Regions from separate parts of the Paenibacillus sp. FSL H8-0168 genome, predicted to be linked through region 2. Evidence: a T-box and tRNA genes for the amino acid it is inferred to sense, from the RefSeq annotation. Region 2 holds a T-box; the other regions hold tRNA genes.
What was found. A T-box is a leader RNA that pairs with one kind of tRNA and senses whether it is charged. The one in region 2 lies ahead of tyrS (tyrosine--tRNA ligase), so its partner is inferred to be a tRNA-Tyr.

Region 1: it has a tRNA-Tyr gene. The T-box ahead of tyrS (tyrosine--tRNA ligase) is inferred to sense a tRNA for this amino acid. The anticodon was not compared.
Region 3: it has a tRNA-Tyr gene. The T-box ahead of tyrS (tyrosine--tRNA ligase) is inferred to sense a tRNA for this amino acid. The anticodon was not compared.

The regions. Positions count from the first base shown of each region.
Region 1 covers NZ_CP151948.1:4,745,781-4,749,511, forward strand. Annotated here, with positions in the region: gene MHI21_RS21045 (hypothetical protein) at 1-148, shown strand, start outside; gene MHI21_RS21050 (hypothetical protein) at 830-1,327, shown strand; tRNA gene MHI21_RS21055 (tRNA-Leu) at 1,549-1,627, opposite strand; tRNA gene MHI21_RS21060 (tRNA-Cys) at 1,639-1,713, opposite strand; tRNA gene MHI21_RS21065 (tRNA-Gly) at 1,726-1,797, opposite strand; tRNA gene MHI21_RS21070 (tRNA-Gln) at 1,805-1,879, opposite strand; tRNA gene MHI21_RS21075 (tRNA-His) at 1,890-1,962, opposite strand; tRNA gene MHI21_RS21080 (tRNA-Trp) at 1,980-2,053, opposite strand; tRNA gene MHI21_RS21085 (tRNA-Tyr) at 2,061-2,146, opposite strand; tRNA gene MHI21_RS21090 (tRNA-Thr) at 2,152-2,227, opposite strand; tRNA gene MHI21_RS21095 (tRNA-Phe) at 2,250-2,322, opposite strand; tRNA gene MHI21_RS21100 (tRNA-Asp) at 2,360-2,436, opposite strand; tRNA gene MHI21_RS21105 (tRNA-Met) at 2,452-2,528, opposite strand; tRNA gene MHI21_RS21110 (tRNA-Val) at 2,555-2,630, opposite strand; tRNA gene MHI21_RS21115 (tRNA-Glu) at 2,699-2,770, opposite strand; tRNA gene MHI21_RS21120 (tRNA-Ser) at 2,788-2,879, opposite strand; tRNA gene MHI21_RS21125 (tRNA-Asn) at 2,883-2,958, opposite strand; rRNA gene MHI21_RS21130 (23S ribosomal RNA) at 3,025-3,731, opposite strand, start outside.
Region 2 covers NZ_CP151948.1:3,611,364-3,615,094, reverse strand. Annotated here, with positions in the region: gene MHI21_RS16090 (transglycosylase domain-containing protein) at 1-787, opposite strand, end outside; T-box leader at 923-1,189, shown strand; gene tyrS (tyrosine--tRNA ligase) at 1,256-2,509, shown strand; gene MHI21_RS16080 (AraC family transcriptional regulator) at 2,711-3,580, shown strand; gene rpsD (30S ribosomal protein S4) at 3,660-3,731, opposite strand, start outside.
Region 3 covers NZ_CP151948.1:1,135,795-1,139,525, forward strand. Annotated here, with positions in the region: rRNA gene MHI21_RS05185 (23S ribosomal RNA) at 1-1,488, shown strand, start outside; rRNA gene rrf (5S ribosomal RNA) at 1,640-1,756, shown strand; tRNA gene MHI21_RS05195 (tRNA-Ala) at 1,827-1,902, shown strand; tRNA gene MHI21_RS05200 (tRNA-Asn) at 1,907-1,982, shown strand; tRNA gene MHI21_RS05205 (tRNA-Ser) at 1,986-2,077, shown strand; tRNA gene MHI21_RS05210 (tRNA-Glu) at 2,098-2,169, shown strand; tRNA gene MHI21_RS05215 (tRNA-Val) at 2,179-2,254, shown strand; tRNA gene MHI21_RS05220 (tRNA-Met) at 2,281-2,354, shown strand; tRNA gene MHI21_RS05225 (tRNA-Asp) at 2,382-2,458, shown strand; tRNA gene MHI21_RS05230 (tRNA-Thr) at 2,472-2,547, shown strand; tRNA gene MHI21_RS05235 (tRNA-Tyr) at 2,552-2,637, shown strand; tRNA gene MHI21_RS05240 (tRNA-Lys) at 2,645-2,720, shown strand; tRNA gene MHI21_RS05245 (tRNA-Leu) at 2,732-2,812, shown strand; tRNA gene MHI21_RS05250 (tRNA-Gly) at 2,824-2,898, shown strand; tRNA gene MHI21_RS05255 (tRNA-Arg) at 2,906-2,982, shown strand; tRNA gene MHI21_RS05260 (tRNA-Leu) at 2,995-3,074, shown strand.

The DNA.
Region 1 (3,731 bases), 1.1 Mb from region 2:
CCGGATGGATCTGGTAACCGAAGCCAAGTCCAATACCGTTGCCTATGAACGTCATGGTACACCTGCCACAGACCGGGGGCGCTACCGTAAAAAGAGGACAAAGGTGGTGCTTGGCCGAGCTGTTTTAAAGCCGTATCGCCGCGTTTGAGTACGCTATCGTGAGCATGTATGGCAAAGAATAATCCGTCAATTACCTGTGTCTGGATATGGTATGGGGCCAAAGAGTATACCAAAAACTGTGGTTTTTGCTGGTGAATCCGAACAGGCGATGCTCCATTCTAGCCAGCACCGATCTGACACTGGAGGCGACTTAGATCATCGAACTTTATACCGCCCGGTTCAAAATAAAATGCACCTTCTGGGCGCTAAAGCAATCCATCGGCGGATTCAGCTACCACTTTTGTAGCAAATCCATTCGGAAGCCCAACCGGTATTTGAAAAAGGATCGGGTTCACCCTCTGGAGTTGTTGGAAGAGGAGAAAGCGCAACGGGACATCCGCCTAACTGTAAAGATAAGAATGGTAAACGATAACCAAAATGGATCCCTACGGGGCTTAAGATAAAAGGAACCAAGAAAAGAGCCGAAATCTTGCTTCAGGAAGCCAGGAAGAATTATCATATGGAAGGACAAGCACTCGCGGTTGAAAACGAAGATATGCTGTAAGAGTAAAAGCGGCTACTCCATCCGGTAATAGCAAAAGGCTGTTCGCAGACTTTATGCTTCAATGGCTAGAGATGATGAAAAACAGTATCGGGCTTATCTCCTATATCTCCTATTCCGACACTGTAAAAGGCCACGTAGATCCTTTTTCCGAGAGAAAGGGATGTATTGCTTGATGATTTAACTACAGAAGATTTTCAGACCTTGTATACCCATGAAATGAATGTGCAAGGTGTCAGCGCCAATACCGTTATTCATTACCACGCGAACATTTGCAGAGCCCTTCAGTATGCCGTGAAAATAAAGCCGATTGTGGCGAATCTCCCTGACTTAGTTGAAAGCCCAAAAAAGAACAATTACGTCGTGAGCTTCTACAATGCCGAGGAGCTGAATCAACTCCTCGCAGTAATCCGAGGCGAAAGAATTGAGCTTTTCGTTATCCTGGCTGCCTTTTATGGGCTAAGCCGAAGCAAGGTCGTAGGATTAAAATGGTCGGCTATTGATTTATTGAATTGGACTATTAATATTAAACATACCGCCACATCGGGCAATTTGAATGGTAGATATATTGAAATTGAAAAGGATCGAACCAAGAATAAAGCCAGTCGCCGTATACTGCCACTGGTGGACACGTTCTATGAGCTTCTGATTCGTATGAAGGAATAACAGGAATCCTATCTTCTGACAATTCTTATTGTCTTGAATACCTGGAGTATATTTATGTAGATGTATTAGGGGTAAGCATGAAAGAAGTTCAGGAATGGCCGGGTCACAGTGATTATGGAATACAACTCGAAAGTATCTTCAGCTCAAACAATGAGTGAGGCACTAAAACTCGAATAAAAAAAGCTCACTAGAAAATGTCTCTAATGAACTCTTTTAGTTAATACCGGCGAGAGGACTCGAACCTCCACGGTTTCCCACTCGATTTTGAGTCGAGCGCGTCTGCCATTCCGCCACGCCGGCGTATTCAATTATGGAGGCGCCACCCAGATTTGAACTGGGGAATAAAGCTTTTGCAGAGCTTTGCCTTACCACTTGGCTATGGCGCCAGAGTGTAACAAAGCGGACGACGGGAATCGAACCCGCGACCCTCGCCTTGGCAAGGCGATGCTCTACCGCTGAGCCACGTCCGCATAATGATGGCTGGGGATATAGGATTTGAACCTATGCATGACGGAGTCAAAGTCCGTTGCCTTACCGCTTGGCTAATCCCCAATAAGTAAAGGGCGGCCGATGGGGCTTGAACCCACGAATGCCGGAGTCACAGTCCGGTGCGTTAACCACTTCGCCACGACCGCCGCAAGTAATGAATGATTGGCAGGGGCAGCAGGAATTGAACCCACACCAACGGTTTTGGAGACCGTTGTTCTACCTTTAAACTATGCCCCTATAAAACTGGTGGAGGATGATGGATTCGAACCACCGAACCCGTAAGGGAGCAGATTTACAGTCTGATGCGTTTGGCCACTTCGCTAATCCTCCAAAAATGGTGCCGGCGAGAGGACTTGAACCCCCAACCTACTGATTACAAGTCAGTTGCTCTACCAGTTGAGCTACACCGGCACATAAAATATTCAATTAAAAGTGGCTCGGGACGGAATCGAACCGCCGACACGAGGATTTTCAGTCCTCTGCTCTACCGACTGAGCTACCGAGCCTTATTCTAAGACTCATCATTAAACGTTGTATTACTAATGGCGGAACTGACGGGATTCGAACCCGCGATCTCCTGCGTGACAGGCAGGCATGTTAGGCCTCTACACCACAGTTCCATAATAAATTTTAATTGGTTGCGGGGGCAGGATTTGAACCTGCGACCTTCGGGTTATGAGCCCGACGAGCTACCGAACTGCTCCACCCCGCGACAGTAATAAATATTTATTTTTCAAATGGTGGAGGCTGAGGGGCTCGAACCCCCGACCCTCTGCTTGTAAGGCAGATGCTCTCCCAGCTGAGCTAAGCCTCCACAATTAAGCACTTCTCATATTATACCATAATGAACTTTTTATTGCAATCCCTTTTATGATATTTTTATGACCCGTAGGGGATTCGAACCCCTGTTACCTCCGTGAAAGGGAGGTGTCTTAACCCCTTGACCAACGGGCCATGCTACAAATCAATTATGGCGGAGAGAGAGGGATTCGAACCCTCGAGACGCTTTTGGCGCCTACACGATTTCCAATCGTGCTCCTTCGGCCAACTCGGACACCTCTCCATATGGCTCCCCGAACAGGACTCGAACCTGTGACAACTCGATTAACAGTCGAGTGCTCTACCAACTGAGCTATCAGGGAATATTAAGCATTTGTTTCAAGGTTACACCCTGAAAACTGGATCCGAAACTCATTTGCGTTTTATTTTAGGATAAGCCCTCGACCGATTAGTATTGGTCAGCTCCATGCATTACTGCACTTCCACCCCCAACCTATCTACCTCGTCGTCTTCAAGGGGTCTTACTAATTGGGAAATCTCATCTTGAGGGGGGCTTCACGCTTAGATGCTTTCAGCGCTTATCCCTTCCGTACATAGCTACCCAGCGGTGCTCCTGGCGGAACAACTGGTACACCAGCGGTACGTCCATCCCGGTCCTCTCGTACTAAGGACAGCTCCTCTCAAATTTCCTACGCCCACGACAGATAGGGACCGAACTGTCTCACGACGTTCTGAACCCAGCTCGCGTACCGCTTTAATGGGCGAACAGCCCAACCCTTGGGACCTACTTCAGCCCCAGGATGCGATGAGCCGACATCGAGGTGCCAAACCTCCCCGTCGATGTGGACTCTTGGGGGAGATAAGCCTGTTATCCCCAGGGTAGCTTTTATCCGTTGAGCGATGGCCCTTCCATGCGGTACCACCGGATCACTAAGCCCGACTTTCGTCCCTGCTCGACTTGTAGGTCTCGCAGTCAAGCTCCCTTCTGCCTTTGCACTCTTCGAATGATTTCCAACCATTCTGAGGGAACCTTGGGGCGCCTCCGTTACTCTTTAGGAGGCGACCGCCCCAGTCAAACTGCCCACCTGACACTGTCCTCGCACCGGATCACGGTACCAAGTTAGAACCTAGATAC
Region 2 (3,731 bases):
GGTTGATGGCTCTTTTAAAGCCAGCTTCATTAAACTCACCCTTACCGTTGAAAGCAGAATAAGAAGAAGGAAGCTGTGGCAAACCTGCTAGATAGGCAGCCTGGGCTATATTAAGCTCGTTCAGATCATTCTCATTAAAGATACCTTTGGCCGCTGCTTTAATGCCAAAGACGTTGTAACCGCTTGAACCATTACCAAAAGGTACTTTATTGAGATAGGCCGTAATAATTTGTTGCTTGCTTAGGAAGCGCTCAAGGCGCAGAGACAGCAAAATTTCTTTGACCTTGCGGTCATCCGTGCGATCGAGATTTAGAAAGACACGACGCGCAAGCTGCTGGGTGAGGGTACTACCCCCGGTTTGTACGGATTCATGCAGCGCCTTTTGCTTCACAGCACGCAGCGTTCCCGACAGATCGACACCTTTATGCTCGTAAAAATGATTATCTTCAATGGCAATGACTGCGTCAATGACGAGTTGTGGAATCTCCTTAAACGTGACAGGTCTTCGATCTTCTTCTGTCCGAAGTTGTCCGATGGGAGAGCCATCATTGAAATAAGCGAAGCCTGTGATTGCATTCTTATCTACTTCCTGTAGGATCATGGATCTGGAACGCACGGGTTCGCTTTTTACAATAGAAGCAACATAGCCAGCGGCGGCCCCCCCTGCAAATAGTGCCCCCATAAAACCGATGATGATGACCCACTTTATGACACGGCCGAGCCTTCGCATGGTTGTCCTCAAGCGGGAAGGCTTTGGCGCTGATACATTGTTTTTTTCTTCAACCATTAAGTCTTCCTCCTTTATAACAGCCATTATTATAGCATAAAATTACAAAATGAACCCATATGCTAAAAAGCCTGTCTTTTGGTGTCGTTGACTACATAAAAGCAGTGTGTTATAAATAGGTCAAAGTAAATATCGTGAAAAGCAGAGAAAGACTTCAGTAGAAGGCGGATTCACGTTGTACAGAGAGCCGATGGGTGGTGTGAATCGGTAGCGTCCCTCCTTTGAATTACCGTCTGGAGCTGTCTGGATGAATGGAAAGCATTTGCAGATTTGCGAAGCTGCCATAGTAATCCAGTACCGGGTGTAGGCCCGTTATAGGAATGAAGTGAAAGAAATGTCTGTCTTTGACATGCGTTTCTTTAATTAGGGTGGTAACGCGAGCAGCTCCTTCTCGTCCCTTGGGATGAAAGGGGCTTTTTGGTTTGTCTAATATGTAATATTTTGGATGAAAAATGGGAGGTATACAGCATGAAGTGGGAAGAATTGAAGCCGGAGCAACAGGTAGAGGTCGAGCGACAGTTAGAGGTGATACAGCGGGGTGTGGCGGAAATTGTACCGGAGGATGAGCTGAAGCGTAAGGTTATCAAATCAGTCGTTAGCGGCGAGCCACTCAAAATTAAGCTGGGTCTTGATCCATCTGCGCCTGACATTCACATCGGACATACGGTTGTTATGCACAAACTGCGCCAGTTCCAGGAATTAGGCCATCAAGTGCAACTGATTATCGGAGATTTTACAGGCAGAATTGGTGATCCGACAGGTAAATCGGAGACTCGTAAGCAACTGACTGAGGAAGATGTACAGCGTAATGCTCAAACGTACAAGGAACAAATTTTTAAAATTCTCGATCCTGAAAAAACAAAGGTATTCTACAATTCCGAATGGTTAGGGCCAATGTCTTTTGCTGATGTAGTAACCCTGTCGGCCAAAGTAACGGTTGCCCGTATGTTGGAACGGGATGATTTTACAAAGAGGTACCAAAACGGATTGCCGATCAGCATCCATGAGTTCTTTTACCCGCTGATGCAGGGCATGGATTCCGTGGCTCTCCAAAGCGATATTGAATTGGGGGGGACGGATCAGAAGTTTAATCTGCTAATGGGCAGAACCCTGCAAAAAGAATACGGAGTTGAGCCGCAGGCTACGATTACATTACCATTGCTTGAAGGGCTGGATGGCGTCCAGAAGATGAGCAAAAGTTTGGGGAACTACATTGGTGTTGATGAGGAGCCGAACGAAATATACGGGAAGTCCATGTCCGTTCCTGACGAGCTGATGCTGAAATATTTTGAGCTTGCAACGGATATCAACAACGAGGAGCTGTCAGAGCTGGCGAAAGGTGTTAAGGACGGCTCAGTGCATCCACGTGATGCCAAAATGAAGCTGGCTGGAACGTTAGTGCGCATGTACCATGGTGAAGAAGCAGAGGAAGCAGCGAAGCAGCATTTTGTGACCGTATTCCAGCAACGTGCGCTGCCTGACGATATTGAAGAGTTCACCTTGACGGCTGATCAGTTAGAAGAAGGTGGCATTCGTGTGATCCAGTTGCTGACTCATCTGGGCTTTGCAGCATCTAACGGTGAAGCCAAGCGCAGTATTCAGCAGGGTTCGGTCAAAATTAACGAAGAGAAATGGACGGATGTGAACGAAGCATACACGCCGAAGGAAGGCGACATTGTGCAGGTAGGTAAACGGAAATTTGCTAAAATCAAGCTTGGATAATGAAAATATATTCAAAAGCAGCGCTGAGATTGTATCGATCTCAGCGCTGCTTTTTTATTTCTGCAAAGTGAAAAGTCATGGTAAACTTAGCACAAATAATCAAACATGTAGGTAAAGAGTTATACATAATGAAAACGTGGGTTGCACAATTTCGGTGTAGGATCGATAACCAAAACAATTACAAGTGCGGGGAAGGATTATATGGACTACTTTAAACGAATTCAGTGTGCGATTGAGTTTATTGAATTGAATCTCCGGGAGGATCTAAAAATTGCCGATATTGCTTCACAGGCATGCTTTTCAGCTTTTCATTTCCAGCGGGTTTTTCAGGCCATTTCGGGTTTTACGGTTCAACAATATATAAGAAGGAGAAGATTGTCCGAGGCGGCTGAACAGCTAAAACAATCCAATCAAAAAGTGTTGGACGTTGCTATTGAGTATCAGTACAACTCACAAGAGGCTTTTACCCGCGCTTTTGAAAAGAATTTTGGGATCACCCCTGGGAAGTATCGTAACGGTGATATTGAGCTTCCTGGGCAAAGTAAAATCAATTTTCTGGATTACCAAAAAAATACGATGGGGGATTTGGATGTGAATAAGCCGGTGATATTGCAGCTCGAAACGGTCAAAATTGTAGGATATGAATATAAAACAAATCTGAATAATGAGCAGCACTATAAAGAAATCCCAGGATTTTATGGACACTTTGGAGCAAATGAATATTTTATGTGTATCCCGAACAAAATTGCACCGGGAATGTCATATGGGGTTGCCTGTCAATTTGAAGACAACGGTGCATTTTCATTTGTGGTGGGCGAGGCAGTTGAAAAAGAGTCAAAAGAACTGGCAGAGGGTTTCATATATATGGAGATTCCAGCAGGGAAGTATGCTGAGTTTGACGCTTCGGGTTCAGATGGACGGGTTCAGAATATACGAGACTTTATCTATGGCACATGGCTTCCTAATTCTAATTTTGAACGGAGGGAGGGGCCTGATTTTGAAATTACGGACGTGATGAATTCCTCCTATCCAGATCATTTGAGTATGAAGGTATACATCCCCATTGAATAAAAACCCTCAGGCTCGATGCACAGAGAATATAAAAAAGCACCCGAATAAATTCGGGTGCTTTTTGGTGCTAATGCAAGGATTAGCGGTTGTAGAATTCGACGATTTGTTTTTCATCGATATCTTGGGACAATTCGCCACGCTCAGGCAAACG
Region 3 (3,731 bases), 2.5 Mb from region 2:
TTCCTGTACCACCGTAATCCGTTATGAGCGATGGGGTGACGCAGTAGGGTAGTGACGCGGACTGATGGATGTCCGTCTAAGCAGTGAGGCTGATGTGTAGGCAAATCCGCACATCGTTAAGGCTGGGCTGTGATGGGGAGCGAAAATTGTAGTAGCGAAGGTCATGATCTCAGACTGCCAAGAAAAGCCTCTAGCCAGGAGAAGGTGCCCGTACCGCAAACCGACACAGGTAGGCGAGAAGAGAATTCTAAGGCGCGCGGAAGAACTCTCGTTAAGGAACTCGGCAAAATGACCCCGTAACTTCGGGAGAAGGGGTGCCTCGGTAGGGTGAATAGCCCGAGGGGGCCGCAGTGAAAAGGCCCAAGCGACTGTTTAGCAAAAACACAGGTCTGTGCGAAGCCGCAAGGCGAAGTATACGGGCTGACGCCTGCCCGGTGCTGGAAGGTTAAGGGGAGTGGTAAGCCTTCGGGCGAAGCTATGAACCGAAGCCCCAGTAAACGGCGGCCGTAACTATAACGGTCCTAAGGTAGCGAAATTCCTTGTCAGGTAAATTCTGACCCGCACGAATGGCGTAACGACTTGGGCGCTGTCTCAACGAGAGATCCGGTGAAATTTTAATACCTGTGAAGATGCAGGTTACCCGCGACAAGACGGAAAGACCCCATGGAGCTTTACTGCAGCTTGATATTGAATTTGGGTACGATCTGTACAGGATAGGTGGGAGCCGTAGAATCTTGAGCGCCAGCTTGAGAGGAGGCATCCTTGGGATACCACCCTGATCGTATCTAGGTTCTAACTTGGTACCGTGATCCGGTGCGAGGACAGTGTCAGGTGGGCAGTTTGACTGGGGCGGTCGCCTCCTAAAGAGTAACGGAGGCGCCCCAAGGTTCCCTCAGAATGGTTGGAAATCATTCGAAGAGTGCAAAGGCAGAAGGGAGCTTGACTGCGAGACCTACAAGTCGAGCAGGGACGAAAGTCGGGCTTAGTGATCCGGTGGTACCGCATGGAAGGGCCATCGCTCAACGGATAAAAGCTACCCTGGGGATAACAGGCTTATCTCCCCCAAGAGTCCACATCGACGGGGAGGTTTGGCACCTCGATGTCGGCTCATCGCATCCTGGGGCTGAAGTAGGTCCCAAGGGTTGGGCTGTTCGCCCATTAAAGCGGTACGCGAGCTGGGTTCAGAACGTCGTGAGACAGTTCGGTCCCTATCTGTCGTGGGCGTAGGAAATTTGAGAGGAGCTGTCCTTAGTACGAGAGGACCGGGATGGACGTACCGCTGGTGTACCAGTTGTTCCGCCAGGAGCACCGCTGGGTAGCTATGTACGGAAGGGATAAGCGCTGAAAGCATCTAAGCGTGAAGCCCCCCTCAAGATGAGATTTCCCAGTATGTAAGACCCCTTGAAGACGACGAGGTAGATAGGTTGGGGGTGGAAGTGCAGTAATGCATGGAGCTGACCAATACTAATCGGTCGAGGGCTTATCCTAAAAATAAAACGTAAATGAGTTTCGGATCCAGTTTTCAGGGTGTAACCTTGAATGTATGTAGAAATACATACAACAAGCGCATGGCTATTCATTCACACGATAAGTGATGAACTGAATAACCGTACGGTAGAATTTACGATGTAAATTCATGTTTGGTGGCGATAGCGGAGGGGTTCCACACGTACCCATCCCGAACACGACCGTTAAGCCCTCCAGCGCCGATGGTACTTGGACCGCAGGGTCCTGGGAGAGTAGGACGTCGCCAAGCAACCCCATAATGGGGATTTTTTTTCGCCTATCAGGCTATTGATTATACATACAAAATTGATTTTTTAGATGGGGCTATAGCTCAGCTGGGAGAGCGCCTGCCTTGCACGCAGGAGGTCAGGGGTTCGATCCCCCTTGGCTCCACCAATATTCCCTGATAGCTCAGTTGGTAGAGCACTCGACTGTTAATCGAGTTGTCACAGGTTCGAGTCCTGTTCGGGGAGCCATATGGAGAGGTGTCCGAGTTGGCCGAAGGAGCACGATTGGAAATCGTGTAGGCGCCAAAAGCGTCTCGAGGGTTCGAATCCCTCTCTCTCCGCCAGCTCTTAATAATAGATATATGGCCCGTTGGTCAAGGGGTTAAGACACCTCCCTTTCACGGAGGTAACAGGGGTTCGAATCCCCTACGGGTCATAGTAATTCGGAGGCTTAGCTCAGCTGGGAGAGCATCTGCCTTACAAGCAGAGGGTCGGGGGTTCGAGCCCCTCAGCCTCCACCATTTGAAAAATAAATATTTATTACTGTCGCGGGGTGGAGCAGTTCGGTAGCTCGTCGGGCTCATAACCCGAAGGTCGCAGGTTCAAATCCTGCCTCCGCAATTACTTTCAACTAAGAGAGTTGCCTCTGGAACCGTGGTGTAGAGGCCCAACATGCCTGCCTGTCACGCAGGAGATCGCGGGTTCGAATCCCGTCGGTTCCGCCATTTAACTTAATATGCCGGTGTAGCTCAACTGGTAGAGCAACTGACTTGTAATCAGTAGGTTGGGGGTTCAAGTCCTCTCGCCGGCACCATTTTGGAGGATTAGCGAAGTGGCCAAACGCATCAGACTGTAAATCTGCTCCCTTACGGGTTCGGTGGTTCGAATCCATCATCCTCCACCAGTTTTACGAGCCATTAGCTCAGTTGGTAGAGCACCTGACTTTTAATCAGGGTGTCGAAGGTTCGAGTCCTTCATGGCTCACCATTGTATTACATGCGCGTGTGGCGGAATTGGCAGACGCACTAGACTTAGGATCTAGCGTCTTTGACGTGGGGGTTCAAGTCCCTCCACGCGCATCTTGTTTTTTGCGGACGTGGCTCAGCGGTAGAGCATCGCCTTGCCAAGGCGAGGGTCGCGGGTTCGATTCCCGTCGTCCGCTCCATTTATTAGTCCCCTTAGCTCAGCTGGATAGAGCGTTTGACTACGAATCAAAAGGTCGGGAGTTCGAATCTCTCAGGGGACGCCATTAACTTCATAAGCCGGTGTGGCGGAATTGGCAGACGCGCGCGACTCAAAATCGTGAGGGAAACCGTGGAGGTTCGAGTCCTCTCACCGGCATCTATTTCGGATGTAGCTCAATGGTAAAACTCAGCCTTCTAAGCTGGTAGCGTGGGTCCGATTCCCATTACCCGCTTTATATATATGAAAAAGGAGAGATGGCTTATTTTTATGCCATCTCTCCTTTTTTACTTTTAAACTGTTTTTATCGACATCACAAGCAGTAGAAACTCCAAGCCAATCTCCTCCATATACTTAAGTTTCAGCTCGTAGTTCAATTCTTGAAGGCAATATCAGCATGCAGACAGAAAATTTCATCGGAAATTACCCCGCCTCCAGCACCCCGCAACCTAACTCTGGTATCGGCGAGAGAAGCAACCGCACCAGATCTAAAACTTCAATCTGCTTACCGTTCAATAGGCTTTGAGCGAAGCGCTGACCGGAGTCTTCTTCGTCTGAGAAGCAACTGGACATGGTGACCATGGATATCACGATGCCAGATATGACAGGTGCACACGAGGCTTTCTATGGATAGGGCGTACAACTAACGAGGAACGATAGTTAAATAACACACAATGTTGAGCAGGCGCTTCAAGTCTGCTCTCTTTTTATTAAACTAAAGGGCAGGATAGTTATAAATATGTTAAAATAAGGGAGAATAAAATCAGAGGTGAGCTAATGTTCAATCCGAAGATCTTCTTCTATTAGTTGTGTCTA